3 regions of the Bacillus sp. DJP31 genome follow, and region 3 is predicted to be linked to each of the others. Evidence: riboswitches for the same ligand, from Rfam matches in the RefSeq annotation. Region 3 holds a riboswitch; each other region holds the start of a gene.
What was found. Region 3 has a riboswitch for cyclic di-GMP ahead of ACOI1C_RS21685 (hypothetical protein). Riboswitches for the same ligand answer to the same signal wherever they lie in the genome.

Region 1 (12,979 bases), on a different contig from region 3:
TTCAATTACTTCTTTATCTAGGTAGAGTAGTTCATCTTGCATATAAACATCCTTGGAAATTAATGAGTGAACATCCACCCCAAGAGCATTTGCGAGTTTCTCAAGCACTTCTATACTTGGATTTTTTTGCTTACCGCTTTCTATAAAGCTTAAATAGGATTTTGATACACCTGAGATTTTAGAAAGCTCAGTTAAGGAAATGCCTCTTCGTATTCGTAAATCTTTAATTTTCTTTCCATCCATGTTTGGTTCTCCTTTTCCTGCTTAAAAGATAATTCCCCCTTACCAAACTATCTAGCCAAGATTAATTCCGGGCAACTATAAATATGAAGCTTTTGTTCAAATCATGGAACAATAGATTCAACTGAATTTTTTAGTTCTTTATTAAGAACGCGCACTAGTTTTAGTATACTTCACTGAAAGAAGAAAAGTAAAGTAGTTAAAAAGTTTCATATAAGCGCTCTATTTCAATCTGTAGACATAGTCTTACAGATTGTTACATTTCTCGACTATTCCTTTGCTCTTTTCTAGACGCCGGCTTCTTGTCTTTACATTAAATGGGCTATTATATTTCAAGAATATCTTACTAAAACTCATGCTCTTTAACCTTTCTCACAATATATACATTCAAATGTAAACGTTTTATTACAAATATATTTCATTTTTCTCATCGACAAACTATAACAACTTTTTCCAATATATTTACATATAATTGTGAATATTGGTTCATACAAAAATCAGTAAAGGGCAAATCTATTCGAAAGATAGGGGCGCAAAGTCACGGGTCTAAAGTCAGCATGTATCTTGACTATGACGGCTGGTCTGCCTGAAATACTAGAAGTATTTTGGGAGGTAATTATGAGAAATGTTAACCAAAAGCAATCAGACTACATTAACCTAGAGGAATTGGATCAAGAATGGGTGGAACTTATTTCAGAAGCAATAAGTATGGGTTTAACGAAGGATGAAATTCGAAATTTTTTATTGAACAACGGAAGAATCATGAATCTTGGGCAGCTTGCTAGAACAGTCTAATCCAATAAACAAGAAAATGAACTTTATACATCTCATACATTGTGACACCATTCCTGATCGCTACTGAGCTTTCAGGTTTTTATTTTCTACTCTTTTCTATATCACCACTATATTTCAATTTTAGAAGCTGTTTTGATAAACTTTGTTCCTTCATGCGCCAAACGTTATGTCTCAACTGTTTCGCTGCTCTAAGCAGATGCCTTAGCATATGTGTTCCAATCATCTTATACCAACGGATTACTTTCAAAAACTCCTATCTAAAAGTAATAATCTTTTAAAATAGAGCCTTTAGAAAAGAGCCATTAAGAAAAGCGCAAGCGCCCCGTTTAGACCAGGCATAGCAAATGTTCCTAAAAGAAAAAAAGGTGGTCTTCTCTTTTATTCTTTTAGAGGGTGTTCAAAAAGTCCGGCAAAAATAGCTTCAAATTTCTTCGTCAGCTCGTCTCTCCGCTCCTCACGTATACAAAACATACGCGCAGGTAGCTCAAGACTTCGCTTCCTCGAACTTCTTTGCTCTTTTTGTCCTCCTTTTTGAACAGACTCTTTTAGGGTTATTTGACCTAGAGCATCTGGGCGCTGGAGCTAGACCAATACCCTGAGTAAAAAAAAATTATACTTTCTTATCTTTTTAAAAAAACAAGTCAATAGACTTGCTTTTCCTTACTCATACCACTCTATTGATTCTTCAATATAATCCTTCTTGTAACCTAATCTTTCATATAAGCCTAGGCCTTCTTTGCTTGATTGTAAGACTGCTACATGATAACCATTGGAGATTGCTTCTGCATGGGCTCTCTCCATTAGTTCGGTTGCATATCCTTTTCCTCTAGCAATTTCAGTAGTTCCCACCCAGTAAATTCCGGCAACTCCCTCTGCGAGGAGCAATGAAATGACTGCAACTGCTACACCGTTTTCATAACCAATATAATGTTGATAAGCATAGTTTTCTTCAACATTTACCTGTTTAAATGAATCTTTATACTCCTCAAGTTCGAAAACCTGACAGATTATTTGCACCCACATGTTCTGGCTGTCTTCATCTTCTACCTTCTTGACATTTAGTTTAGATGTCTTTACAGGGATATTTCTAGTTTCTAGTTTTAACGACATCCCAACTAAATCATCAGCATGAACAAAGCCTTTCTGGAGAAGCTGTTGCTTTAGATTATTAGGTTTTGAAAAATCATGAACTAAACAACATATAGCTTCAATCTTTCCCTCGAATTGATCTTTTACCTCTTGTATCTTTTTCATAACAGTTGAAACGTCTGTATCAAAATCGAAAATAAGTACATTTTGAAAAGTAGAAACAAACCACTGCAATCCGATTTCAACTCTTGAAATATCTACTGCTCTATCTCGAAAGCTCTTTAAAAATACCGTTCGGTTTAACAAATTAGCTTCAATGATTTCCTTATGATTATCAGTATCTAAAATTGCTGTCATATCGTTTCTCCTAGTTTAGAAAAGAAATGCGGATATTCTCCAAAAGGTAGTCGTATTAGGGACATTTGATTAACCTTTTAGCCTATTATTATAACCTACATTATTCATAACCTAACAAAAAAAGCAAGAAAGCCCTATCCATTAAAGGTTTTCCCGCTTCTTATTTTCACTTTCAAAATTCATAATAAATGTTAAACATTTTTATTGGCTGCATTCGATGCATTTTTCCCTTCAATTTGCGCAATTGTCCTCATTATTGTAAAACAGGAATAGCCTAGAAGAAGAAGTCCTGGAATAATAAAAATAAATGCTCCATTGTTAGAATTAATGATACTCAAAAAATAACCTGCCCTCGGAATTGTAAATCCAGTGTATTGGGCCACAACATTTTGAGAAAGTACAGGGTTTGGATCTTCCCCATCGTTGTTATCTCCCTTAGTTCTGTAAATAACTTGATCACTGTTGGAATTTACTACATCTACGATTCTATGGGTAATTAAAATATTTTCATCTTGTTTAACGTTATAACATCGCCTTTTTGGAAGCGTGTCATATCTTCATCCACTTTTACAGCGATGATAGATCCTGTCTGTATTCCTGGTTCCATCGACCCTGAAAGAACCGTTTTTAATTGATAACCAAATAGTTGCGGCTCAGTCCCAGTGACTCTTGATGAAACGACAACGAATATCATCATAAAAAGTACTCCATATAAAAGCCATGTAAGACCATTACTTAACCACTTTTTCATTTTATTTCCTTTCAATTCTGCGCCCTCCTGACTATTGTCCATCTTCAACTACATTTGAAATATTGATCGATTCTTCCTTAGAAGTTAATGTACCTTCTCCTTCTACTTCTTCTTCACCTTTATCTAATAGTGGAGTAGCTTTGTCAGAATCTGATGCATTGGTCTTACTATCTTCTTCTACTTCTATAATAGGTGTTTCCTCAGTTAATGAATCAGTGGTAGATTGACTACTCTCATCCTTTGATTCTGGTTCGTTTGGTTCTTCGGACAGTTCTTCGCCTTCTGTTGAAACGGGCTCCGAATTACTTTCCTCGATAGGAGTACTTATTTCATCACTAACAAATTCTTGTGAACTAAGATCCACTTCTTCACCTTCAGTAGTTTCCCAATTGCCAGCTTGAATGACTGTGACGATTTGATTGCTGTCATAGAAATAAGCATTTGTATCAGAATTTAAATAGGAAAATGTAATAAGCATGATATACCAAATCGCAAGAATTTGAGCTGTTACTTTACTAGTTGAATACTTTCTTTTGTGCTTATTTAATCTAAAGTATTTTATACTATCACATCCTAATGGCCATTTACTTAGAATCTATTTCTATATTTGCTTCTACTCTTCTTCACATCAGCAAGGAACTTACAAATCTGAAGAAAACTAGAATAAAAGAGAAAAGGATAGAAAGGTGGGATCACCCTCCTATCCTTGCATTGTTGATCGAATTATCTATCTTGACCTTTAGTTTGCATTGCCTCGAACGTCCAAATAAGCTCTAGCTTGTCGCCTTGGAACATGTTTTGATCAGCCTTATTGTCAACAAATTCATAGTTTACATACAACTGGTCAGATGTTCCAGCTTTAAGCTTGCCTCTTTCTTCTAATGCTTTAATAAAGATTTCGTTCTCGATTGCATCCGGAGTCATCGTTTTAAGTTCGGCTAAAGTTGTACCAAATACAACAGAATCAATCTTATCAGCATTTAATAGGAAGTTTACTTGAATATGCTTCCCGAAATCTGCACCAGCATTGTCATTTTTAGCATCAGTTACAGTGTAGTCAGTCATTAATAGAATTTTACTGATGTCAAGACTTCCATCATTTTTCAATTCAAAAGAACGAGTCATCCAATCACCTGGTTTAATGTTACTAACATCAATGATTGTTGTAGGTTTGCATTTAGATCTAATGTTCCTGCTGCAAATGTTGAAGTTGTTTCTGCCTTATCACTAAAGAATGCGTATGTACCGCCACCAATTAACGATAAACCTAGTGCTTCTGAAGCTAAACTTAAACCAACTTTCTTTTTAATGCTCATTTTGTTGCCTCCCGTTTTTTTTTAGATTTGCTCGTCCAGTGAAATATGTTCTCTATAGCGAAATTTTAAATTGGGTATATGTCATAATTAATCATTTGATAAGTCTGAAAAACAGCTATATTTTCTTAATAAAGAAGATTTACACTGTATTATCTCGTCATTCCTCCTTTTTACTTACTTTTTTGCCTATTTTCTTCAATTTCGTGTTTAGTAAAGAACCATTGGGTTTAAAAGCTCCTTTAGGATGATTTATGCTCCAAAAATCAAAAAAACCGTTAGCCCCTTTCAATATTCAAGGCTAACAGTTTCTCTCATCTAAGAATTTCAATCAATTTCCTTAGCTTCTCTTTATCTATTTTAGCTCTAGTCATTTCCAATGCCAAATCAAGTACTTCCTTATCCAAATAAGCTAGCTCCGATTGATCAAAATCCTTCTTGTCAATTAAAGAATAGACATCAACCCCAAGAGCTACTGCTAACTTCTCAAGTACATCTATACTTGGGTTTTTCTGCTTGCCTCTTTCAATAAAGCTCAAATAAGATTTGGACACCCCTGAGATTTTTGAAAGCTCAGTCAAGGATATACCTCTTCTTAAACGTAATTCCTTAATTTTCTTTCCGTCCATAACTAGTTCCCCTTTTCCTGCATGAAAGTTAATTTCCCCCTTACCAAACTTTTTTGAGATAAATCGACTCTTCTTTTCTACTTGTAAATAGGTAGGCTATGTATTTCGGTTAAAAGCTTTTGAATAAATAAAGGGTTATATACTTTTTAAATAATTCTTTATTAAGAACGGATTTTGTTTAAGTATACTTCACTATCTTGGAAAAAGTAAAGCAGTCAAAAGAATCAGTTTTTTTAAGACTCCCTATCAAGACAAAGTTTTGCAAATAATGGACTGAATTCGACAATTCCATCTTTCTTTCTATTTAAATTTCGATAGAACGAGAGTGTGCTAGTGCCTCTCACCAAAGTAGATTTCTTCAAAATATCCAGTCAAACCAACTCACAGTATGTATTTCATTAAAATGAAAAGAATAGGTTACAGAATTATTACACTTTGAACATCGACAAACTACAACGACTTGTATCGATTTTTTTTCATATAAATATGAGTATTGGTTCATACATAATCAGGAAAAGGCAAACCAATCAAGAATTGGGGCGAAAGTGTCACAGGTCTAAAGTCACGCATTACGTTTTTTGCTATGACAGCTGGTCTGCCTGAGATACTAAAAATATCCTGAGAGGTAATTTTGATAAAAGTCAACCAACATCAGCTGGATCTCATTATTTAAGAGGACATGGATTAGGAATGGGTGGAACTTATTTCTGAAGCTTTGAGTATGGTCTAACAATGACAGAAATCCGTGATTTTCTATTCAATAATCGGTGCATCCTGAAGCTAAATCAACTTGCTCAATCCGTTTAATAGAATAGAATAAATTTCATTATCATAATATGACACCACCCCTGATAGCAAGCGTGATCTCAGGTTTATTCACAATAGAGGGAATCCATTTCAACTTACTTTTCACTAGTTATTTCGAGCAAATATAAATAAAGGGAAACATTAGATGTACTACGTGAATACAATGTGTTGTGCGTCAATTTTGGTTCCTTGTATATATGTTTTTATCTGAATCTTCAAATGAAACTCAATCGTCGAATATTATTTTAGGAGGTATGTGATGAATTTTCAAAGAAATACAGCCCTTGAATATATTGCGCTAGGTGATTCCTTAACGGTTGGAGTTGGCGTTCCCTTATTTGACCCTGGTTTTGTTGAGGTATATGCGCGGAATGTAGAAAGAGATATTGGTAAACGTGTTCAAATTTACAAGTATGCTAAGGTTGGAGCAACAACGGGAGATGTCGTAAATCTACTCACCTCTAATTGTGTTCAGGCAGCAATTAAACAAGCAGATATAATCACCATTACAGCAGGTGGAAATGACTTGATTAAAGCTGCGAGAATTTATATACAGAATCAAGATAAAGAAGTTCTAGATGCTGCATTAGCAACAAGTATTAATAATCTTACGGAATTAATTCGATCCCTTGATTTACTCATCGAAGAATGTGAGGGCCCATTTATCATTCGACTGGCTAATCTTTATAATCCGTTTCCTTCTATACCCTTAGTTGATCCATGGGTACAAACATTTAATCAGCATGTTCAAGGTTTCTCATCTATTCCAAATGTTAAAATTGCAGACATTTATTCCGTTTTTAAAGGATGCGAGAATGATCTACTCTCAAGTGACAAAATACATCCAAACGGAAAAGGCTACTTTGAAATAGCAAGAAGCTTTCGGGAGTTTGGATATAAACCCTTAACAAGTCGGGATGAATAAAATTCAGAAGCTAATAGCCTATTTGAGGACATATATCCGGTGAAGAGGTTAGAACCTGTTCTGCTCTCATCCCTCTAGTAAGTTAAAAATCGGGTGGTTCCAATGAACCACCCGATTTTTCAATCGAGGGAACGAATAAACAAATCAACTACTTCGTTAAACAAGTCCGCTTCTTCTAAAAATGGACAATGGCAACTATTCTCAAATATTTCGAGCCTCGAGTTTTGGATATTTTTGAGGAGGTGCTCACCTGCTGCTACAGGAATGAGCTTCTCCTCTCGCCCGAAGCATAAAAGTGTGGGTACCTTAATTTCCGAAAGATAGGGCCTGCAATCAACAACCGATTGATCAAAGAGAATGGCACTTGCTATGGATTCCGGTATTTTTGTAACTTCCTCAAGCATCCTGTCCAAATCGAGCTTGTTTAACTCTTCTTTAAACATTAAAGGAATAAATCCATGTAAGAACTCCACTCGATTTGTTTGGACTTCTCTCATTATATGAATCAAGGCAGGAAAATCGAACGCTCCAATTTCAAAATCTGGCCATTTAAAATCAGAGGCTAACTCATCTACAATAACAGTGGCTTTCACATTTTCTTCTCCAAACTGATGTAGATACTCCCAAACGACAAAAGCACCCATTGACCAACCGACCAAAGTTACATCCTTTAAGTCTAAATTGCCGATAAATGCACGCAAATCACGAGCATAATTAGCGACTGTGTGTCCTTTTTGTACATGGGAAGAACGACCATGTCCTCTTAAATCCACTGCAAGAACTCGGTACTCCTGGCTAAAATACGGTATTTGCTTTTGAAAAAATCGGCTACTCATCCAAACTCCATGTATGAAAAGAATCGGCTTTCCTTGTCCTGCATCTTCATAATAGAGCTCCACACCATCTTCTAGCTTCATAATTGGCATAATATCCCCTCCAAGTTTTCAGGCTATATAGTTGAAACTATGCAGTGGGACATCGTTTCATCCCCCAATTATGTTTTTTGTATGTGCGAAATAAGGTTTCAACACATTACTCTAGAACGTCCATCAGTCGCAAATACAGTTTTCTGCGACATCTGTCCCCTAATGGTACAAATCATAATAAAAACCCTTTTCCGCCATTAGCTCTTGATGTGTTCCCTTTTCAATAATTTGTCCATCCTTTAACACAAGTATTAGATCGGCACTTTGAATTGTATTCAGTCTGTGGGCAATGACAAAGCTTGTTCTTCCTTTCATTAGCTCCTGAAGTGCTTCTTGAATTTTTATTTCGGTAATGGTATCGATGCTACTTGTTGCCTCGTCCAATAGTAGAATGGATGGTTTGGCAAGAACGGCTCTCGCAATCGATAATAACTGACGTTGACCTTGGCTAATTCCGCTACCTTCATGTTTTAATTTCATGTTGTATGCATTGGGTAGCTTCATAATGAAGGAATGGGCATTGGCTAGTTTAGCTGCTTGAACCACTTCCTCATCTGTGGCATCTAGTTTTCCATATCGAATATTTTCTAAAATGGTGCCTTCAAACAAAAAAGAATCCTGTAAAACAAAACCCATATGCTGACGAATACTCCCGCGTGTAATCTTAGTAAGATCTTTCCCATCAATAAAAATACTGCCCTTTTCTAACTCATAAAATCTTGATAAAAGGTTAATAACCGTAGTCTTACCCGCGCCTGTCGGACCAACTAAAGCAACCGTTTGACCTGGAGACACGTGAAAAGTTAAGTCCCGAACTGTATCCTCACCCTGCTCATAAGAGAAAGATGCCTCTATAAACTCCACTTCTCCCCTTACTTCAGTAAGCTCTGATGCATTCGATTCGTCTACTTCTTCAAGCTCTTCATCCAAAATCTCAAAGACTCGCTCTGCTCCGGCAACTGCTGACAATAATGTATTAAACTGATTGGCTAGATCATTTAAAGGTCTAGTGAACTGTCTAGAATACTCGGTGAAAATAACAATAGCTCCAATCGTAATCCATTGATTGAGAGCAAAGATCCCTCCCACACACGCAATAATGGCAAAGATTAAATTATTTAAAAAATTCATTAGTTTTGGTATAAATCCAGTAAAGGTTTGAGCCCAGAATGCAGTGCCCTTAAGCCTCTCGCTTTTTTCAATAAACTCATTCATTACTCTAGTTTCTTGAGAAAATGTCTTGACGATGCGCTGACCTGAAATCGTTTCTTCAATAAATCCATTGAGTTCACCTAAATTTCTCTGTGACTCTTTAAACAATTTCCCCGTTCGTTTTGTGATCCATTTCAAACCATAGAACATAGCTGGAATAATGGTCAACGTGATCATAGTTAATGAAGGACTTAGCCAAAACATAACGGAGATTGTTCCAATTAGAGTAAGTATGCTAGAAAATATTTGAATGACAGAACTGTTCAACGTGGAGCTTACATTTTCAATATCATTCGTAATACGGCTCATCAATTCCCCATGCTGCCTTTTATCGAAGAATCGAATCGGTAGCTCATGAAGATGTTGAAAAAGCTGGTTTCTCATTGTAGAGACTGTTTTCTGTGCAATCCCAATCATCCATATGTTTTGCAGCCAAAGTGATACTGAATACATAAGATAAACAGCCATTAACCAGATCAATAGAAAGAAGAGCTGATCTGTATCCTTTTCCACGATATATCGATCAATGGCAAAACCCACTAAAAATGGGCCAACTAAACCTAAAACTGAGCTAACAATGATCATTAAAAAGACTAGGCTAAGAAGGCTTTTACTAACAGATAAATACCCCCATATCCTCTTAATGGTTCCGACCCAATCCTTTGCTTTGGGCTTCTTTTTTGTAGGAGTGTCATTTTTTTCTAAATGAATAGGTATTCGCTTATAGCGGAATGGTTTACTCAGCTGCTCGAACACGATGTTTCCCCTCCTCTTTATATTGAGAGTTAAAGATTTTCTTATAAAGAGAAGAATGCGAAAGGAGGCTTTCATGATCTCCTTCTGCTAACAGTTTTCCTTCATCAATAAGTAGAATTTTGTCCGCTTCCATCGCGGTGTGAATCTTTTGGGTAATGATGAGTGTCGTACATGTGTACTCTTTGATTGCCTCGAGGAGACGCGATTCTGTCTGTAGATCTAATGCACTCGTACTATCATCTAAAAGTAAGATTTTAGGTTTCCTTATAAGGGCTCTAGCGATGGATAGTCTTTGTTTTTGTCCACCAGATAAATTGACTCCCTTTTGACCTAGCTTACTTTCATATTGAAGTGGGAGCTTTTCAATGGTGTCATGAATTTGGGCATTTCTTGCCGCTTCAATAATCTCTTCCATTGAAGCATCCTCTTTCCCCCAAGCAATATTCTCCCTAACTGTGCCTGTAAAAAGGAGTGCCTCCTGTGGCACATACCCAATTTGGTTACGAACATCCTCCATTTTCATGGAGAGTAGTTCTTGATTATCTAATAGAATTTTCCCGACTGTGACATCGTAAAGCCTTGGGATAAGTTGAAACAGGGAAGTTTTACCAGAACCAGTAGCCCCTAGAATGGCAACGGTCTGTCCTTTCTCCACCACAAATGACATATCCTCTACTACATTTGCAGATGTACCTGGGTAGTGAAATGATACATGTTGAAACTCAATTCTGCCTTTATCTACTTTTGCAGCCGTGTTAATATTCTTAGAATCTACTAGATCGATATCTGTTTCTAACACCTCTGTTATCCGATTAGAAGATGCTCTAGCTCGTGAAAAAGCCATGACAATCCAAGAAAAAACAGATAAAGCTGAAGTAATCCTCATTGCGTAATGCACAATGGCCACAACTTCCCCCACTTGTGTCCCACCTGTATTCACTTCAAAGCTACCAAACCAGAGGATTGCAATGACACTTGCATTCATTAAAAGTAAAAGTATGGGCATCGTTGTTTCCATTAAACGTAAGGCTGATACAGTCTTATCCATTAAGTTATCATTTGCTGTTATAAATCGGTTCATTTCATGCTTTCTTCTCACATATGCTTTGATCAATCTCATACCGGTCAAATTCTCATGCATGACACTGTTCACAGCATCTAATTTTTCTTGTACGAGCCGGAATAACGACCAACCTTTATTCATTACCCATATGAGTAACATGAAGAGGAACGGCACAGTAATGACAAGAAAAAATGCTAGCTTTGCATTGACAATCAGTGCCATCACGACTCCACCTATAATAAGAAGTGGAGCTCTTAGCATGATTCGTAAACCCATAAAGATAGTGTTCTGAATTTGGTTGACATCATTTGTCATCCTTGTTATAAGAGATGAGGTTGGAAAAACATTGAAATTCGCAAAAGAAAAAGACTGAATTTTTTCATACAAACTTTTTCTTAAATCGAATCCGTAGCTTTGACTAACATGTGATGCATAAAACGAATTCGTAATTCCTGAAGCTAAGGCAAGAAAAGACATCCCCACCATGATGGCTCCCCACTCTAAAACCACCGTGAGATCCTTCTTCATAATTCCATCATCAATAATCTTCGCCATTAACAATGGATGAAGCAATTCAACAAATAACTCCGTTAACATCAGTAAAAGGGCGACTGTAACGGGTAAACGATATGGCTTTAGAAACGTTAATGCTTTAAACATCTGTATACCTCCAAACATGTTTCAAATAAGAAAAGCGCTAGCGCCTTTTTCAGCCCAGGCATAGCAAATGTCCTCAAGCCATAAAGGCGCTTTTTGGCTTGAGGTTATTTGACCTCGTGGGGCTAGGCGCTGGAGCTAGACCAATACCCTGAGTAAAAAAAATTTATACTTTTTTATCTTTTTAGAAAAGAGTAAGTGCCTTGTTTAAAATACTTAGCAAACCTAATATCTTGAATTTATACGATATCTCTCCTATTATCATAACTCTTTTAGCCTAATTTTTAAATAATTTGAAGTGACTTCAATACTATTTGCTTTTTTTAAAAAAAAAGACTGCAATTCTAGTACGATAAGACTACATATAAGTATTTTAATATAGGACAATTTGTACGTTTTTCGTTTTTATTGTCGTAACCATACAAAACCTAAGTTAATTTGTAGAATAAGTAGATAATTAGAATTATATGATAATATATAATTTTCTGATAAGTTTAAATAGTATATAACAACAAAAAAACGAGTATCAAATCTTTGCGATTTCATACTCGATTTCGTATGCTATTTCTATTGTTTCTCCACGTTATCTGAATTCATAATTGTTCTGTCTGCCTGCTAATAGGTCTCTTATCTCATCTAGTGGTATAGGTCTACTAAAATAGTAACCTTGAAGCTGATCACATTGGATACTCTTGAGTATTTCTTGTTGTTCTTTTGTTTCAACACCCTCTGCAATGACGACCATATCAAGGCTATGTGCCACTTCTATCAAGGCTTTTACTATCGTCATATCATCTTTATCTTGTACGATTTCTTGGATAAAAGCACGGTCAATTTTAAGTACATCGACAGGTAGCTTTTTTAAATAATTTAGAGATGAATACCCAGTACCAAAATCATCGAGAGCCAGATCCACTCCAATTTTCTTTAACTCATGAAGTTTTGTAATCACTTGCTCTGGCTGTGACATCGCGACACTCTCTGTAATCTCAAGCTTTAAGTAAGCAGGATCTATATAGCTATCAGCTAACGCATTCTGGATGGATGAAACCAATTCACTGTGCAGAAATTGTTTCATGGATATATTTACAGACATCGTGAGTGAATTCCATTCATGATTCTGTAAATCCTTCAAATCAAAACAAGCTTTTCGAAGAATCCAATCTCCAATTTGAATGATTAAACCTGTTTCTTCGGCCACCGGAATAAAAGTAGCTGGAGGTACAAATCCAAGTGTTGGGTGGAACCAACGAACTAAGGCCTCTACTCCTACCACTTCACCAGTTTGCAGATCAACCTGTGGCTGATAATACAGAACAAGCTGATCCCTTTCTATCGCGAATCTTAATTCATTTTCCATTTCTATTTTTGAAATAATGTTCTTATTAATCTCATCATTATAAAACTGGTAGTTGTTTTTGCCAGTTTCCTTAGCAAAATACATGGCCATTTCAGCATT
Region 2 (12,979 bases), on a different contig from region 3:
GACAAAGAGAAACTAAGAAAACTAATTGATATATTAAGATGAGATAAGAATGTTAACTTGACGCGGAGCTAGTCTTTGGAAGTTTCCATTCCGACTAGGTTTTTTATTTGTTATCTAGTCATTCGAAAGTAAAATCAGAGTTCATTGTTCTTTATAAAGGTATATTTTTGGTAGTTGGATATACTTGAACTTTCCGATTTACTTTCCGCATCTAAAAATAAAGACCAGCTTATACATATCTAATTATATTCCACATATTTATTACTAAGCTTGTATTCTGTCAATCAATCCAGAATTACCTAATAGAGTCCTACTTTTTAATGATGTTTTTTGGAGGAGAGATATAGATATGTACAAAAAAACATGTGATCGATGTATCAGACCATCTTATAGTAGTTGTGAGTCGGGACAATGGATTTGTCCATCTTGTCAGAAAGATATTACACACTTAAAGTTAAGGCAAGCTGAAGTAGTTAAAGTCGAGCATATTGCCCATCTTTATGAGAAGCAACAAGAAACGCAGAAAAAGAGAAAAATTAGATTTTCAACCTTTATTTAAAGGAGGATCACTCAAAAAAAAACAAGCGTTCCTGATGACAATGTCACCGAAACGCTCTTTATTTTTTCATCTTCCATTGGTTAAATTCAAGGAATTCACGGAATTGATCCTTAGAGATTCCAGATTTCATCGCATCACGGACGAGCCTTGCCCAATCTGAATCGAGATCTGCGCCTTGATTAGATTCATCTTCTTCATCATGTAGCAATGTGTTCACTGGAACATTTAGAACACCTGCAATTTTTTCGAGAAACTGAATCGAAGGGTTTGATTGGAGATTTCGTTCAATAGAGCTTAAGTATGACTTTGCAATGCCCGCACGTTCAGCAAGTTCAGATAGAGAAAATTTTCTTTGTAGTCGATATTGTTTAATACGTTTGCCAATCATCGAGGTCACCTTCCTTCGATAACGATTATAACATATAACCAAGAAGATGTTCATGTGAAGAACGAAAAAAAGAAAGTTCTTTTGGGAACTTTCATTAAAAATTAGTAACTTGGTTTTGATTATGTAAGAATGTTTCAATTTCCTGAACACTCATACCCATATCTAAAGCTTCTAAAATTAAGTCAATCCACTCTTGATCTAACTTTCCAAATTCCTTTGATAAATCCTTAACCATTCTAAACTACCTCCCAAAATACTTTTAGTATTCCAGGCAGACCAGCCGTCATCGTTAGAAATCCCCCAACCTAAGACCCGTGACTTTGCGTCCCTACTTTTCAATAGGTTTGCCTTTATCTGATTATAAAGAACGTTATATATTTATGTATATTGCTTTTTTAACGAAATAATCTATATCCTATGTCCTATATTTGAATTATAAAAGAAAGAAAGCAAACAAAGTGTTGAATCATGTCGATTTCGAAAAATTTACAAAAGTTTATATTCTTATAAAAAAATGGGTGAAAAGAGTGTTTATATGAATAAAATGTAAAAATAACCACACTTTAGTCTTTGTAAATTACTTTTTACCTTGTTGGGAGTAAATCCTATATTGAAAGAGTGTAAGAAAGAAGTAGATTTTTGTATAATTCACGAATATTTCCAAGGAAATTGTCGATAAGTTTTTTGGCTTACATTTGGTAATCTTGATGGTTTGTTATCTATATAGAGATAACTCGTGCAAGAGGCAATTAAAAACAAAACCATTAGGTCTCAAGTCTTACAGAAAGATATATCTTAGGTGCATTATGCAAGATCCGAGGTACAGGTAAGATTAAGACATTGAAACGAAAGGAGGAAGTAAGGAATGAAAAAATTCGGGTTGTTATTAGTTGGTGTACTTGCAACAGTGGTGTTGCTAGCAAATGTAGCTCCTTTAGTTGGGCTAGTCATTAGTTTAGTGATTTTATACTACTCATATAAGGGGTTTATGAAGTCAGAGTCCTCAGCAAGTAAAGTTGTGTGGGCAGTGTTTGGATTGATTGCACTTGTAGCATCTGCTTCCAATGTGCCAGCAGTTTTAGGCTTAGCTGCAGCGTATGTATTGTACATTATATATAAAAAATGGAAGAACACAGATGATGCTGTAAAAGAAGAACTAGATCCGTTTACTAGCTTTGAAAAGCAGTGGGCAGAATTAAACAAAAACTAAAAAAGCGAAAAAGGAGAGAGTAATCATGGGTTTATTTAATCGAATCAAGAATTCAATTTCTGCAGATTTACATGAGGTAGAAAAGGTTCGAAAGCTATTGGAACGTCAATATCTTTTAAAGGAAGAGTTTACTAAGGAATACAATGTTGCTTGCCAATTTTCGGAGAAGCGTAAACAGCAAGTAGAGATCGCATTAAGAGCAGGTGAATCTGAGTTGCGTGAGTTTGCATCACAGGAGCAAGTGCAATATGAGGAGCGTTCAGTAAGAATTCGTTCGGCATTAGAAAAGACCACACTACAATTAGTAGAGCTTGAGAAGAAATATGAAGAGATGAAGCATAAGTTAAAAGACATGAATCTTAAGCGACTGGAGCTTATGGGACAAGAGAATATAGCTCGCGCAAACTACAGAATGAACCAAGTAGTTGAAACTGGATTCAACTACTCAAATAATGCTGCAACTAGTGTTTCAGAAACGGAAAGCTATTTAGATCGGCTAGAACAAAAAGTGAACTCTGATTATTACCGGAGCACAATCGATTCTCGCATTTCTCAATTAGAAAAAGAACAAAAAAAGGATCAATCTCATTCTATTTCATAACAAAAGCATGATATGCTAAAGGCGTAGGAAACTACGCTTTTTGGTTTATAATTAGAGAGGTTACTTCTCTTTCCTCATTAATGACTTTCTAGAAAGGGGGATACCCTGTGTTCAATCGTAGAAAAACAGACTATGTGAGTATGATTATGATAGCGGCTATTGTTCTGCTCTTAATTGAAGTAACATTCTTTAATGGTGGGATTGTCTTTTCAATGTTTCTATTTGGCACATGTGTTTATTTTGGAAGAAAGAAAATGACCAGAACACTTTGGAAAATCTTGTTTTGGTTTGGTTGTGTTGGGTTATTCTTTACAGTTGTTACAATGATGACTTTCAAGTTTATGTTATTAGCCATTATATTGTATTTTATAGTTCAATACGTTCAGTCTAAACAACACCCACTCAAGGTACTGCCTATTATAGAAGAAACTAGCTTAGTGCAAGGTACCGTAATAAATAAACATCCCCTATTTAAACAAGTTTTATTTGGGCGTCAGCAAACCCCAGACCATGTTTATGAATGGAATGATGTAAACATTCAAACGGGAGTAGGAGATACGACGATTGACTTAAGTAATACGGTGTTGCCAAAAGGGGAATCAGTCATATCCATTCGAAATTTTGTCGGTAATTTAAAGATTCTAGTTCCATATGAGATGGAACTTAGTGTAAGACATGCAGTCCTTTATGGATCCTCTACTATTTTAGAACATCAAGAAGTAAAGACTCTGAACCAAATACTGTACTATCAAACCTTAGAATATGGTGGTGCAGAGCAGAAAGTTAAGATTATCACCTCTATGCTAGTCGGGGACTTAGAGGTGGTAAGGGTATGAAAATCATCCAGAGACAGATGATCGCGTACATTTTCCTTTCTATAATCATCTTATTGATTGCTTCAATCTTGTTTTTTATCAGTTTTCCACTTGAGAAATGGTCTTCGTTATGGGAACGTACTGTTATGGATATTCCTCTACTGCTATTTGCACCTAGCTTAAGTATTTTAACAGGTCTCATTTTTGGACTAATATCAGGATTAGCATGGAGGAGCCAGGTGAAAAGCGTAACAGAGGTTATGCAGGGTGTAGAGCTTGGAAAACAATTTAACGAGGAATCACTCGACCCGGAACTGAAGCCGATTTGGATCCAACTGAAAAAAATACAAAAGCAGATGATTGAACAAGTTAAACTTTCACAAAAGCTAGCAACTGAAAAAGCGGAAAATCAAGAAAAACGTGTCCAGGATATTGTTTCACAGGAACGAACTAGGTTGGCAAGAGAGCTTCATGATTCTGTAAGTCAACAGCTTTTTGCTGCTTCAATGCTTATGTCAGCCATCACAGAATCAAAAACATCTAACGATGACAGTGAAACCAAACAATTACTAATGGTTGAAGAAGCCATTCATCAATCACAATCTGAAATGCGTGCATTGCTTTTACATTTAAGACCTGTAGCATTGAAGGGAAAGTCCTTACAAGAAGGAATGAAAGAACTGCTGGTTGAACTCACACAAAAGGTACCGATGGACATCACATGGAAAATTGAAGATGTCAAATTAGATAAAGGTGTTGAGGACCATTTGTTCCGAATTTTACAAGAGTCAGTCTCTAATACATTAAGACATTCAAAATCTTCAAAGCTTGAAGTACTGCTCATTAAACGAGATGAATTTATGATTCTTCGTGTAGTGGACGACGGAATTGGATTTGATGTTGAAACGACTAAGACAGGTTCATATGGATTACAAATCATGCATGAACGTGCAGTTGAAATCGGTGGAATCATGAAAATTGTGAGCCTACAAAATACGGGTACTAGACTTGAAGTGAAGGTACCATTAATGAATGTTGAGGGAGTTGAATCAAATGATAAAGGTACTTTTTGTTGATGACCATGAGATGGTAAGAATCGGAGTTTCTGCCTACCTTTCTGCACAGCCCGATATCGAGGTAATTGCTGAAGCAGGAGATGGTAGAGAAGGAGTAGACCTCGCTTTAAAGCTAAGACCGGATATTATTTTAATGGACCTTGTCATGAAGGAAATGGACGGAATTGAGGCTACAAAAAATATAATGAAAAGTTGGCCAGAAGCTAAAGTGATTATCGTCACAAGTTTCATAGATGATGAAAAGGTATATCCAGCTCTCGAGGCAGGCGCAACAAGCTATATGCTTAAAACGTCAAAGGCAAGTGAAATTGCCAATGCAATCAGGTCAACCTATGACGGTCAATCCATTTTAGAGCCTGAAGTGACAGGAAAGATGATGTTCAAAATGCGACAAGGTCACAATGTCCCGTTACACGAACAACTAACAAACCGTGAGCTTGAGACTTTGCTTTTGATCTCACAAGGAAAGACCAACCAAGATATAGCGGATGAACTCTTTATTGCCCTAAAAACCGTTAAAGTTCACGTAAGTAACATACTCGGAAAACTAGAGGTACAAGACCGAACCCAAGCGGTCATTTATGCATTTAAGCACTCGCTTGTTAAATAAAAAGGAACAGTATCCATTAGGACCGTTCCTCTTTTTGAAAATTTACATTGTCAAAAACTAAAAAGGGGGAGTTTCTCCTTTAGTTCCATTTATGGAGGGAAATGAGAATGAAAATGTCGTTCCCTTCCCAATTTCACTTTTTACCTGAATGGATCCCCGCATGGATTCTACTATTCTATATACGACCATCATCCCAAGCCCCGTCCCTTTTACCTTAGTTGAGAAGTAAGGCTCTCCCAATCTAGACAATTGAGTAGTCGTCATGCCCATTCCTTGATCATATATTTTTATTAGGATCCTATCTTTAACCTTAATTGCTTTAATAAACAGGGAACCACCCATTGGCATGGACTCTATTCCGTTTTTTATAAGATTAACTAGACATTGCTGAAATTTTGAACGTTCGCCTATAATGCACCCATCAACTGTGCTCAACTCAATTTTGACATTAGATAAATTGGCTAGTGGTGTCAAGAGTGAAATCACATTGATTAATTCGTCTTGAATATGTAGATGCTCATTTTTTTCAGGTGCGGGTTTAGCAAAAGTAAGATATTCACGAATGATTCTTTCTGCTTGGTCTAGCTCGTTGATTGCAATTTTTGAATAAGCCATTCGTTGTTCATCGTTTAGGGACTCTTGTTGCATAAGCTGTAAAAAGCCACGTGAAGAGGTAAGTGGATTTCTAATTTCATGTGAGATGGATGCAGCTAAATGACTCACAACATTCATCTTTTCCGCTCGCTGAAGCTGGTTTAAAATCAAGTAGTGATTATGGGAGAATTCGATTACATAAACAATGATACTGATCCCAAGTCCTACTAACAAAATAAATTGACATCCAATGATCCATGAATAGGAGAAAATTTGAAACTTCCATAACACCAGGCACATGACAAGCATGGCTAAGCTTCCAGCAGATAGAAGCTTTAAACGCAATCGTAGCTTTAAGTATATTGGAGAAAACCAATAATAAAAGAGGGTAAGAAATCCACTTAATAATAAGAAAAGCAATGAGATTTTTTTACTTGTAAGAAGGACAAGAATGATTCCACTTAGTATGACAAAAAGGTGTCCTATCCAACCTCCATATAAGCTTGCAATAATCCCTGGAATAATACGTAGGTCCATCGTAATTCCGTTTATTTCATTGATCGGGAATGAATAACTCAACATATGCCCTACAATACATATGCAAATGAGTACCTTAGAATGATAACTCAGATAGGGCTTAAGTCTTGATGAGTAGTTTACGTACATGATATATAGAAAGAGAAGACTTATTAGTAAAAATAAGTTAACGATAATATCCTTAGTTATAATAGACACTGTTGTCCTCCCCAAAGCTACATAAGAAAATTCTATCAGAAGAATTAGATATTACAACACAAAGTTACATGTTTTTTAGATAGTTTTAAAAAATTAAAATATTATGATAATAAAAAGAAGAGAAACGTGAAATATGTCGCAATTTTTCACACGAAATAAGTTGAAGTAATGATAAATTAGATGTATATTTTTTCTATAATTATAAAAAAGAACCATGCTAGATGTTCTTTTTAAAAAGGTAGAATAGGTACTAAGTCATAAAAGAATGAACGATCAAGAAGGGATAAAGGCAATGAAGCATTTCTATTTTCTAGCAATCTTTTCGACACTGCTTCTAACAGGCTGTAATGGTGGATATCACACTGAGTTCACCATAGTAGAAGAGAAAGAAACTGAAAATGAGAACTACAAACCTACCTTAAAAGTGGAAGTCAAAACAAATGGAACAAAAGCAATCTTTGTCATTGGAACGAATTTAATTGTATCAGGTGAACACTATGGGCATGAAAAAGTTAATGGTGAGGGACATATTCATTTATATTTAGATCATGGAGAAAAACAAGGGGTTACTAGCAGTCCATACATAATAGAAAACGTTAGTAAAGGCAAACACGAGGTACGCATCTCCTTACACAACAACGATCATACACCCTATGGCGTATCTGAAACGATAGAATTTGAGATTAAGTAAGTTAGGGTGAAAAAACTTGTCTAGTAGATTCTCATTACAAACTAAAATTATCCTGATGTTTGCTGTTGTTATCGTCATAACGATGTCAGTAGTGGTTCTATTCAACTCTTACACGTTTCATCAGGCAGTAAAGGAAACGTATGTAAGTCAATTGAAGGGAATAACAACTGCTATAAATGGTAGATATGAAGAGTCACGTTCAATTGTGGATGTGCAACAAATTCTTGATTATATTAAACATAGAGAAGAAAATATATTAGAGCTTACACTCCATGTAAGAACAGAAGGGAACCATATTATAGGTGCATCGACTAATCGGGATTTAGAAGGGAATGTATCAGCATCTGTGTTAAACCCATCCCTGATTTCAGGTAAAACGATGGTTGCTCATATGGATTCAGAAAGGGTAAAAAAGGTAAGACTCGTAGCTCCTTTAATAGAGGATGGACAAGCTACTGGTGCAATCGAACTTTATATTAACAATACAGATGATATTGCTGCTGTAAATCATAAGATTTTCCTAACGATTGTTGTAGGAGCCACGATTGGAGTCATCCTATTGATCCTGCTATGGTTCATTATAAGACGTCTACTCGTTCTTCCGCTCTTAACACTTAGAGAGGCGGCACTTTCCATCGAAAATGGTGGTCATTATCAGTTGGTCGAATTAGAAGCTAGCCAAGAAATTAAAGAAGTTGCAGATGCTTTTAATCAAATGGTTTATACCCTAGAAGACCGTTTGCAAAAAAGTATTACCGACCCATTAACTGGTGTTTATAACAGTGCACATTTCAAGCAAATGCTTGCATTTGGCATGAAGCAATCGAAGGAAACCGGTCATGCCATGGCTTTATTATTTTGTGATGTCGACAATTTTAAGAAGCTAAATGACCACGAGGGCCATTTATTTGGAGATAAGATACTAACTGAAATTTCACAGTTGATTGCAGCCAATGTTCGTTCGGGTGATATTGTCTGTCGATATGGTGGAGAAGAATTTGTTGTCATTATGCAAAATGCAGATGAAGAGATGGCTAAAAATGTAGCAGAACGTATTCGTCAAAAGGTTGCCCTACATGGAAGTAATTATATTCTAACTCCCATTACGATTAGTATTGGTGTGGCCATCTACCCAGATGATACGAACGAAGAAGGTTTTGTCCATCTAGCAGACCAAGCAATGTATGCTGCCAAAAGTCTTGGGAAAAATCGTGTAATCACGGCAAAAGAATTACAAGCAATGGAACAGCATAATTATGAGCGAAGTGTTGAAGATCAAAAATGGTTAGTAAATACGATTGTTTCCATTGCAAGAGCCGTTGAGGTTAAGGATCCTTATACACATAGCCACTCTGAAATGGTTTCTAGGTATTCAGCGAAAATAGCAAGCCGCTTAGGTTTGAGTGAGAGAGAAGTCAAGAATATTTCAATTGCGGGGCTATTGCACGATGTTGGTAAAATTGGAATCCCTGATCACATTTTAAATAAAGATAATCCTCTATCACCTGAAGAATATGAAATATTGAAAACTCATCCTGTACTTGGATACAATATACTATCAAGCGTTGATGAGTTAAAGGATGTCTTGCCATATGTATTGCATCATCATGAACGACCGGATGGAAAGGGTTATCCTAATGGCTTAAGACAAGAAGAAATTCCACTCGGTGCTAGGATTATTACGGTAGTGGATGCCTACCACTCCATGACTTCCGTGAGACCATACCGAAAAAAACCACTAACGGAGGAACAAGCAATTGCTTTACTACAAAAAGGAATTGGTACAAAATTCGATAAACTAATTGTCGAAGAATTCCTTTCCATCATCGAAGAGATTAAAGCTCAAGCTTCGTAACCACTTCATCCGAGTGGTTATTTTTTTTGAAGAGAATCCTGCCTTTATCTCATGTTTGTGAGAAAAATGGGCAAGTTATAGCTATTATGAATTATCCGGGAGCGGGAAAATTGGATGCTACAAGCAGCAATGTGGGGTGGAATCGCAGGTTCTTCACTCGTTTTAGGGGCATTACTTGGTATTTTTAAGGATATTCCTAATAAGGTTTCAGCCTTTATTATGGCATTTGGTACAGGTGTTTTAATAGGTGCAGCTACATTTGAATTGTTGACCAATGCCGTAAAAGAAGGGGGGATTTTGTTTCCTTCTATTGGCTTTTTAGGAGGAGCAACGATTTTTATTGTAGCCGAGTTATTAATTATGAGAAAGGGAGGCCATGAACGAAAGCGTTCGAAGACTAGTCCGGCGGGACATTCTGGGTTAGCGATATTTATTGGGTCAATCATAGATGCAATACCAGAATCCATTATTATTGGTGTTAGCTTGTTGGAAAATCACTCTGTTAGCTGGCTCATTGTGATTGCTATTTTTATAAGTAATTTTCCGGAAGGCCTCTCCAGTAGTATTGGAATGAAAAAGGACGGATATTCCAAGGGGAGAATCTTATTTCTCTGGCTCATTGTCATGTCACTATCCTCGCTGAGTGCTTTTCTTGGGTATGTGTTAATTGATGTCACATCACACCTGGTCATTCCAACAATTGGTGCATTTGCCGCAGGTGGAATCTTTGCCATGGTTTCATCCACCATGCTGCCCGAAGCGTTTGAGGAAGGCGGTCCGGTTGTTGGGTTCGTTTCAGCATTAGGGCTGTTAGGTTCGTTGATTTTGACTTACTACGGATAGAGTTGAGTAAGTAATCTGTTGGTACCTTGAATGGTTGCGGATTTAGGTGTGTGATCTTTGATTTCCGCTCGGTAAAGCAGGGGAAATTGTCTTATCACTGATATATCTCGAAAATCGCTGATAAAATGAAATAATCGCGGATATATCTAAAATATCGCTGATATATCCAAATAATCGCCGATATACCCAAAATATCGCTGATAAAACTTTGAATAAGATTAATTCTCTATTATGAAATGGATTTTAACCGCCCATTCTGCCAGGAAACCTTAAAAAATGTAGCGGTTCACTTGTTTTTAGTGCCTTCATTAGCATAAAGAATCCTGGAACCTTATAAATAGGTCGAATCTCAGTTGGAATTGAGAGCGTGGAGACGATAACGTAGATGTAAACGATGTATTGATAAATTAGATCAGCCTGCTATTGATCAGTAGGCTGATCTAAGTGTTGTTTCTATAATAAAACAAAATCACATTTTATAGTGGTAAATGATGGTCTTATATAGATCCTGAACCCTCCACTTTTCGAGGGGTTCAAAATGTAACAAGGAGAAAGTGTGGGTATAGATAGATGTACCCGGTGTAAGTTCCTTTTTAAATTTCTTTCCTAATCTGTCCATTGCACCTGGGTAAAGGTAGCACACGATGAGGTCGTAGGACGATAAATTTTCTTTGTAGAAATTCTTTCTCATTATAATAAGATTTATAGTTGGGAATAGTATTTTTCGAGCTAACATAACAAGATATGGAATAAATGAATTTTCGATCGCTATTACAGTGGATTGTGGATATCTTTTTGCTAAAGAAAATGCTAAATTTCCCCATCCAGCACCTAGCTCAACGATTCGTTTTGGTGGATTTATAGGTACTACCTCTAGTAAACGATTCTTTACCTTTGGAGATGTGGGCATTGGAGAAATTCCATTTATTAAAGAGGTAAAGAAGATAGAGAGAACACCGGCTAGAGTAAGTAGAACAAATAGGTACTGTATCATCATTTAGAATCACCTTCTAGGAATATTTTAGCAAGTAAGGACAAAATATAAGAATAACTCTAAACCGATAAGAGGAGTACTAAATGAAACAGTCAAAGATTGAAGCAGCCAGAATCGCCTTAATTTATTTGATAATTGGTGTATTATGGATCCTTTTATCAGATAGAATGACATATTTCCTAGCAGATGAAAATTTTATAAAGTATGACTTTTTTCAACGATATAAGGGCTGGTTTTTTATACTAGTCACATCCATATTTCTCTTTTTCATTATTTATTTCAGAACGTACAAATTGTTTCTCTCCAAGTATGAATTACAGCAGACAGAGCAACAGCTTGAATCTAGTAATGGGTACTATCAATCCTTATTTAATCATAATCCAGATGCTGTGTTCGAGATCAATATGGACGGAAAATTTGTCTCAATCAATCCTCAAGGGGAAAAAATATTAGGACATGAGCAAAATGAAATAATAGGAAAAAGCTTTGTTCTATACATTATAGGTGAAGAATTTGAAAGAACAGTAGGGTATTTTCAGAAAGCTATATCTGGGGAATCTCAAAAATTTGAAACAACAGTAACTACGAGTGAAGGGAATCATATCTTATTAAGATGTACGACTTTTCCGAAATATATTAATGGCGATATGGTTGGGGTATTTGGAATCGCTCGAGACATAACCCAAATCAGAAAAAGTGAAGAAATGCTGGACCAAACAGAAAAAATGTCTCTAATTGGTCATTTAGCTGCAGGTCTTGCCCATGAAATTAGGAACCCTCTTACCTCAATTAAAGGCTTTGTTCAGCTTTTAAATGCAGGTTCAACTTTATCCGAATTGCATACGAAAATCATGATCGACGAGATAGACCGGATCAATTTAATTGTAAGTGAAATGCTGGTGTTAGGCAAACAACAAAAGGTTTTATATAAACAAAAGGATTTTCCACTTTTGCTAAAGCATGTTGTGACGTTTATGGAAGGGCAAGCCAACTTAACGAATGTTGAATTGCAGTTACAATTGCAGGCGGATAGAGAAGCCATGATTAATTGTGATGAAAATCAAATTAAGCAGCTGTTTATAAATTTGATAAAAAATGGAATAGAATCCATGCCTCTTGGTGGGCAGATACATATTGAAAGTACCATTGAAGATGGGTTTGTTGTAGCAAAGGTACACGATCAAGGGATGGGAATGAGTGAGAAGCACATGTCCCGTTTAGGAGAACCTTTTTATTCTACGAAGGGAAAGGGAGCAGGCTTGGGCCTTGTTGTGAGTAATAAAATTATCACTCAGCATCAAGGGACAATGGAATTTAAAAGTGAAGTTGGGGAAGGAACAATTGTCACAGTTCGGATTCCAGTTCTAACATGAGGTCTATTAAGGGCCTTTTTTACGTGGTTATAAAAGTACAGCCTTAATTTTGCTTTTTCGGTCGCATTCTAGAAAAAAATATACAATTTTCGGAAATCTTCGTAGTAAAATAGAAGGAGTTATACGAATAGATTGTGAGGGATGACCATGATGACTCATTTGGCGGAAGAACTTGTTCTTTTATCAGTGAATGTAGAAACATCAAAAATTCCAAGTTCAGTTGCTACAATCTTACCATTTGCTATCGCAGGTGCCGTTTTAATGGAATTGGCTGTAAGAGGTGTAACGGAGGAACAGTGTAAGAAAATTTTCTTTCGTCAGCAGGTCTCTAAAGATGATGTGCTATTTGAAGAAGTAAGATTGGCTATTTTGAAGGAGAAAAAAGAAAAGTCTATCAACCATTGGGTTCGTGTGTTAGGTTATGTTGTTCAGAGGAATAAGATGGTGTATCAACTTCTAGATAGATATGTAGAAAAAGGGGTATTAAATAAGGAACAAGTACCATATTTATGGGTGTTTAAGCAGACTTTTTATAAAGCTTCTGATAGAAATGGTCTTTTAATGGAAAAACGCAGACAAGTAAGAGAGTCGATCATGTCTAACGATGAATTAAGTGATCGACAGATCTATTTAAT
Region 3 (4,705 bases):
GGCTCGTGACCATACTCTTGAGCTTGACACTAGTTTTGCGTTTACTATCTCCTGCATACGTTTTAGGCCTGTCCTTTCTACTTTCTTTCATCCTGCCCCAATTTACTACAGGGATTCCGATGATCGATTCGTTAGTCCGTGAACTTGCCTCAATTCACCCAGCCACTTTTGGAGTAATACTTGCCCTCCTTTTACTTACGGAAGGATTTTTAATATTCAAGGATGGTTTACGCATAAGCTCACCCCGTTTAGAAACGAGTAAGCGAGGTAGATTTATAGGTTCTCATATTTCCAATCGTCTTTGGATGATACCTGTTTTCTTACTATTACCAGGAAATGCTGTTACTTCATTTTTTCCATGGTGGCCGCTTCTTTCGTTGGGTGAGCAGACATTTGCCTTATGTGTTGTGCCGTTTGGAATCGGCTTTTACCAACGAACAAGAGGAAGCCTACCAAGCGAAGCGGTTTCTTTTACAGGAAAGAGAGTCATTGCCTTAGGTTTATTTATCCTCCTGTTAGCTGTTGTCACCTTTTGGATTCCGATTATGGGGATCGCCACTGCACTACTAGCTATGATTGGCCGTGAATTGTTATCTATTCAACAGCGCGTTCAGGATGATGACCATCTATTTTTCTCAAGCCGTGACCTTGGACTTGTTATTCTTGGGGTCATTCCCAAATCACCTGCTGATAAAATGGCGCTTAAGGTCGGTGAACTCATTACTAAAGTTAATGGAATTAGCATTAAGAATGTAGAGGGATTCTACCAATCTCTCCAAAAAAATCGTGCTTTCGTCAAGCTAGAAGTTGTTGATCACAACAACGAACCGAGATTGGTGCAGCGTGCACTCTATGATGGCGAGCATCATGAGCTAGGATTGCTGTTTGTGCAGGATGAAAAAGTCGAGAATCAGAAGAATTTGGTTGGGTAATTCTAATATAGAGTTGGACCTAAGAATCTCAATTGTTCTTAGGTCTTTTTATTTCTATACTCTAGGTACATAGACTTAAATTGATAATTAACGTATAAAAAAAGACACTGGATGTAGTATAATCGAATTAGGATAAATGATACTCAAACTCAACTAAATACGGCAAACTACTTGAAAAAGTAGGACGCAAAACTATAGGGGCTTAGTCTACTCTGAAGTTAAGTAGACATGCTAGCCAGTTGCATCTAAAACTACTTTAGATTTCCTGCGCTCCTATGCTGGGGCGTTTTATTTTTGTATCGTTCAAATTACCTACTCGAGAGAGATAGAATAGTAGGTTTTCTTTTAATCTAAAGGGGGTAACATCATGGGGATTGTACAGAAACTCTTTAATCAAAAAATACACGAAGCCTCCTATGACATTTTTGATATGCTTAGTCGGTTTATCGGGGTCAATACTTTTTGTGTATCTAAAACGGATGCTTCATCAAGTCAGGTGTTTAGTGTATTTAATCGGGGAGAGATCCTGTTTGAACGTGGTGCTTTTTTAGATCTTGATGATGCTTTTTGAAACATTATTCTAAATGGTGGTCGGGTACCACTAATCATAAATAACACTTCAGAGCACCCCATTGCGTGTTCGCTGCTTCCTACGATTCAACTTGGTATAAAGAGTTTTCTTGGGGTGCCAATTGTATTGAAAAATGGTGATATATTTGGAAATTTATGTGCCTTTGATTCTCAACTATTTTCCTTCTCGGAACAACATATTAAACTTCTTGAGACAATGGCTACCTTCATGGCGTATATCATTGATTTAGAGAGTATCGCTATTCATGATCCTTTAACAGGTGTATACAACCGTACCTTCATTAAGGAATATTTTACGGAATTAGAGCATATTGAAGGCCAAAGATGTGCTGTATTATTCTTGGATTTGGATAATTTTAAGAGTGTCAATGATACCTATAAGCATGACGTAGGGGATTTGATACTGCAGGAAGTTGCAGGAAGAATGAAGTCCTGTATCAGAGAGAGTGATATGATTGCCAGACTAGGTGGAGATGAGTTTATTATCATCCTGCCTTCGATAAGTAAGGACCAATTAAGAGTATGCGTTGATCGAATTTCAGAAATTTTATCAGCTCCTTATTGCATTCAAAATCATGAAATTGCTTTGACAGCGAGTATTGGGATCAGTCTATATCCATTTGATGGACAAGATATTGATACTTTAATTAAGAAGGCAGATTTATCCATGTATCAGGCAAAGGAAAAAGGTAAGGCATGTATTGAATATTATGAAAAAATAATGGATATCCAGAAGCCCTTTACTAAAGAGGAGCTTAAGTCACAGTATCATTCACTTATTGATAACCACCGAGAGTTAGAGGAAGTCATTCGAAATCAATCCGGAATGATTTTTAAATATAAGAAGGAAAACGATCGTTTTATCCATACCTATTGTGATGGAGAAATGCTCTATAGAATGGGGCTTTCCCCAGGTTTAGCTGTTGGAAAAGAACTTCTGCAATTGATACCCAAGGATATGACCATAGTAAAAGAGAAGATGTATGAAAAAGCTTGGAGTGGTCAGGAAGTTAGTTATGAGGGACAACTGGCTGGTATTAACTATATTGCGAACTTTAAACCTTTACTTATTGATGGAATAGTGACAGAAGTAACGGTTTATTGTATTGATATTACTGAAAAGAAAAAAGCAGAGGAATTAGCCAATTATCTTGCCTATTATGACGAATTAACCCAATTACCTAATCGAAATCATTTTTATAAGAAGCTAAAGGATGCAATAGATACTGCCCTTCAGAAAAAACAACAGCTTGTTGTCATGTATCTAGATTTAGATCGCTTTAAAATAATCAATGAATCCCTTGGTTTTTCTGTCGGGGATCAGTTACTTAGAATGGTGGGCGAGCGATTGGTAGGGTGCACAAGGAAGATGGATTTGTTATCCCGCTTAGGTGGAGATGAATTTGCCCTATTAATTCCTAAAACGCGGGATATCAATGAAACCCTTTCATTTGCAAGGAACCTACTTGATGCTTTTAAGGAACCTTTTACTTTGGTTAATCAAGAACTTTCGATCGTTCCTAGCATCGGGATCGCAATATATCCAAATGACGCGGATAATAGTGAGGACTTAATGAAACGTGCTGATACGGCTATGTACCGGGCCAAAGAGCAGGGAAATAGATATCAGCTATACAATCCGTCGATGGATGAAAAGGCTCTTAACCAGCTGATGCTTGAGACAGATCTTCGAAAAGTTTTGGATAGAGAAGAATTAACGATCTACTATCAACCTCAGGTAGATATAAAGAATCAACAGGTTGTTGGTTTGGAAGCTTTGCTGCGGTGGAACCATCCTGAAAAAGGACTTATTTCTCCTATCGAGTTTATTCCTTTAGCAGAAGAGACGGGTATGATTGTCCCGATCGGGGAATGGGTTTTACGAACAGCATGTGAGAAGGTTCAGGCTATACGAAATAGAGGGCATCATCACTTGTCACTGTCTGTCAATCTTTCATTAAGGCAATTTCAGCAAAATAACCTTGTGAAAATGGTTGAACGTATCATTAAAGAAACGAACTTTAATCCAGCATTTTTAACGCTAGAGATAACAGAGAGTATGACTGCAGATATCGAAAAGACGATGGTTATCCTCCAAAATTTAAGGGAATTAGGAGTCAAGATAAGTATCGACGATTTTGGTACTGGCTATAGCTCCCTTAGCTACTTGAACATGTTCCCATTAGATGCACTTAAAATAGACAAATCCTTTGTTCAAAATAAACAACAGACAACCATCGTGAATACGATTATTTCCATGGCTCACAACCTAGGACTAAAGGTGGTTGCTGAAGGAGTAGAAACAGAGGAACAACTAGATTACCTGAAAAAGAAACATTGTGACCAGGTACAGGGCTTCCTCTATTCACGACCTTTGAATGAAGACGAGATCATAAAGTACCTAGAAGCATTTGAAGAAAAAGAGGTAAGGTCCAATACTAAAAAAGATAGGATTGGTGATCCAGATGGAATTAACTAGGTATCAACGTGTTATAGAGGAAAAAAGAAATCTCATGATTCAATTGGGTTTAAAAAAGGGTCTTCTTGATAGTGAAACCATAAAAGTTAGCCAGGAATTGGATCAATTGCTAAACTTTATCTATAAAAAACATTTTAAAAGGTCTGGAAATGTAAGTCATTAAAATATCCTCTTTAAATGAAGAACCCCTTACAATTTATGTAAGGGGTTCTTTTGTCTAGACTCTGTTAAACTAACCTGTGCTGCTGTTGCAATTGATCCTCTAGTCTTTTTTGAGCTAAAAAGGGTCCTATACTAAGTTTAGATTCTCCAATAATCGTAAAATCGGTCATGGCTACATTGAAAGCTACATTGAAATCTTCGTAATAACGATATTCAGTTGCTCCCACAACGTCTCCGTCCATAACATCCACAAAAACACGAATTTCTTGATCTTCATGTGGTTCTGTCCATAGGTCAAATTCCAACACTTCTTCTGGTGGGAAAACATGTTGCATTAATTCATGCATTTGTTGAAACATTGGGTCATTAATGTCGTTAATTCTAAGATACTCTAGCATCCTAAGCACTCCTCCCTAGTTACTAGTCTTAAATGGATTTTTCCATTCCATAAGTGCTCCGTAATGACAAGATTCTTCGTCCTCTAGATAATTGGCTACCACCTTAACCTGAGTTCGACCACAACGGAGTAGGAAGGTGATGA

Region 1: it holds a riboswitch for cyclic di-GMP, as region 3 does, so the genes downstream of both, ACOI1C_RS10280 (anti-repressor SinI family protein) here and ACOI1C_RS21685 (hypothetical protein) in region 3, are expected to answer to the same signal.
Region 2: it holds a riboswitch for cyclic di-GMP, as region 3 does, so the genes downstream of both, ACOI1C_RS10260 (anti-repressor SinI family protein) here and ACOI1C_RS21685 (hypothetical protein) in region 3, are expected to answer to the same signal.

What each region holds. Positions count from the first base shown of each region.
Region 1 covers NZ_JBMERO010000009.1:40,482-53,460, forward strand. The annotation lists gene ACOI1C_RS10275 (helix-turn-helix domain-containing protein) at 1-243, opposite strand, end outside; cyclic di-GMP riboswitch class I at 737-830, shown strand; gene ACOI1C_RS10280 (anti-repressor SinI family protein) at 859-1,035, shown strand; gene ACOI1C_RS10285 (hypothetical protein) at 1,115-1,282, opposite strand; gene ACOI1C_RS10290 (GNAT family N-acetyltransferase) at 1,696-2,481, opposite strand; gene ACOI1C_RS10295 (signal peptidase I) at 2,673-2,984, opposite strand; gene ACOI1C_RS10300 (hypothetical protein) at 2,978-3,247, opposite strand; gene ACOI1C_RS10305 (hypothetical protein) at 3,264-3,710, opposite strand; partial or broken gene ACOI1C_RS10310 (TasA family protein) at 3,956-4,548, opposite strand; gene ACOI1C_RS10315 (helix-turn-helix domain-containing protein) at 4,860-5,174, opposite strand; gene ACOI1C_RS10320 (GDSL-type esterase/lipase family protein) at 6,241-6,906, shown strand; gene ACOI1C_RS10325 (alpha/beta fold hydrolase) at 7,026-7,832, opposite strand; gene ACOI1C_RS10330 (ABC transporter ATP-binding protein) at 7,992-9,800, opposite strand; gene ACOI1C_RS10335 (ABC transporter ATP-binding protein) at 9,781-11,523, opposite strand; gene ACOI1C_RS10340 (EAL domain-containing protein) at 12,104-12,979, opposite strand, start outside.
Region 2 covers NZ_JBMERO010000009.1:27,473-40,451, reverse strand. The annotation lists gene ACOI1C_RS10275 (helix-turn-helix domain-containing protein) at 1-42, shown strand, start outside; gene ACOI1C_RS10270 (hypothetical protein) at 350-559, shown strand; gene ACOI1C_RS10265 (helix-turn-helix domain-containing protein) at 618-947, opposite strand; gene ACOI1C_RS10260 (anti-repressor SinI family protein) at 1,042-1,182, opposite strand; cyclic di-GMP riboswitch class I at 1,215-1,306, opposite strand; gene ACOI1C_RS10255 (flagellar basal body rod protein) at 1,813-2,157, shown strand; gene ACOI1C_RS10250 (PspA/IM30 family protein) at 2,180-2,758, shown strand; gene liaF (cell wall-active antibiotics response protein LiaF) at 2,866-3,594, shown strand; gene ACOI1C_RS10240 (sensor histidine kinase) at 3,591-4,649, shown strand; gene ACOI1C_RS10235 (response regulator) at 4,627-5,259, shown strand; gene ACOI1C_RS10230 (ATP-binding protein) at 5,317-6,588, opposite strand; gene ACOI1C_RS10225 (hypothetical protein) at 6,854-7,279, shown strand; gene ACOI1C_RS10220 (diguanylate cyclase) at 7,296-9,134, shown strand; gene ACOI1C_RS10215 (ZIP family metal transporter) at 9,249-9,977, shown strand; gene ACOI1C_RS10210 (rRNA adenine N-6-methyltransferase family protein) at 10,447-10,974, opposite strand; gene ACOI1C_RS10205 (ATP-binding protein) at 11,055-12,344, shown strand; gene ACOI1C_RS10200 (GOLPH3/VPS74 family protein) at 12,492-12,979, shown strand, end outside.
Region 3 covers NZ_JBMERO010000051.1:169-4,873, reverse strand. The annotation lists gene ACOI1C_RS21690 (PDZ domain-containing protein) at 1-932, shown strand, start outside; cyclic di-GMP riboswitch class I at 1,084-1,179, shown strand; gene ACOI1C_RS21685 (hypothetical protein) at 1,300-1,503, shown strand; gene ACOI1C_RS21680 (diguanylate cyclase domain-containing protein) at 1,507-4,002, shown strand; gene ACOI1C_RS21675 (aspartyl-phosphate phosphatase Spo0E family protein) at 3,989-4,165, shown strand; partial or broken gene ACOI1C_RS21670 (GNAT family N-acetyltransferase) at 4,260-4,562, opposite strand; partial or broken gene ACOI1C_RS21665 (GNAT family N-acetyltransferase) at 4,578-4,705, opposite strand, start outside.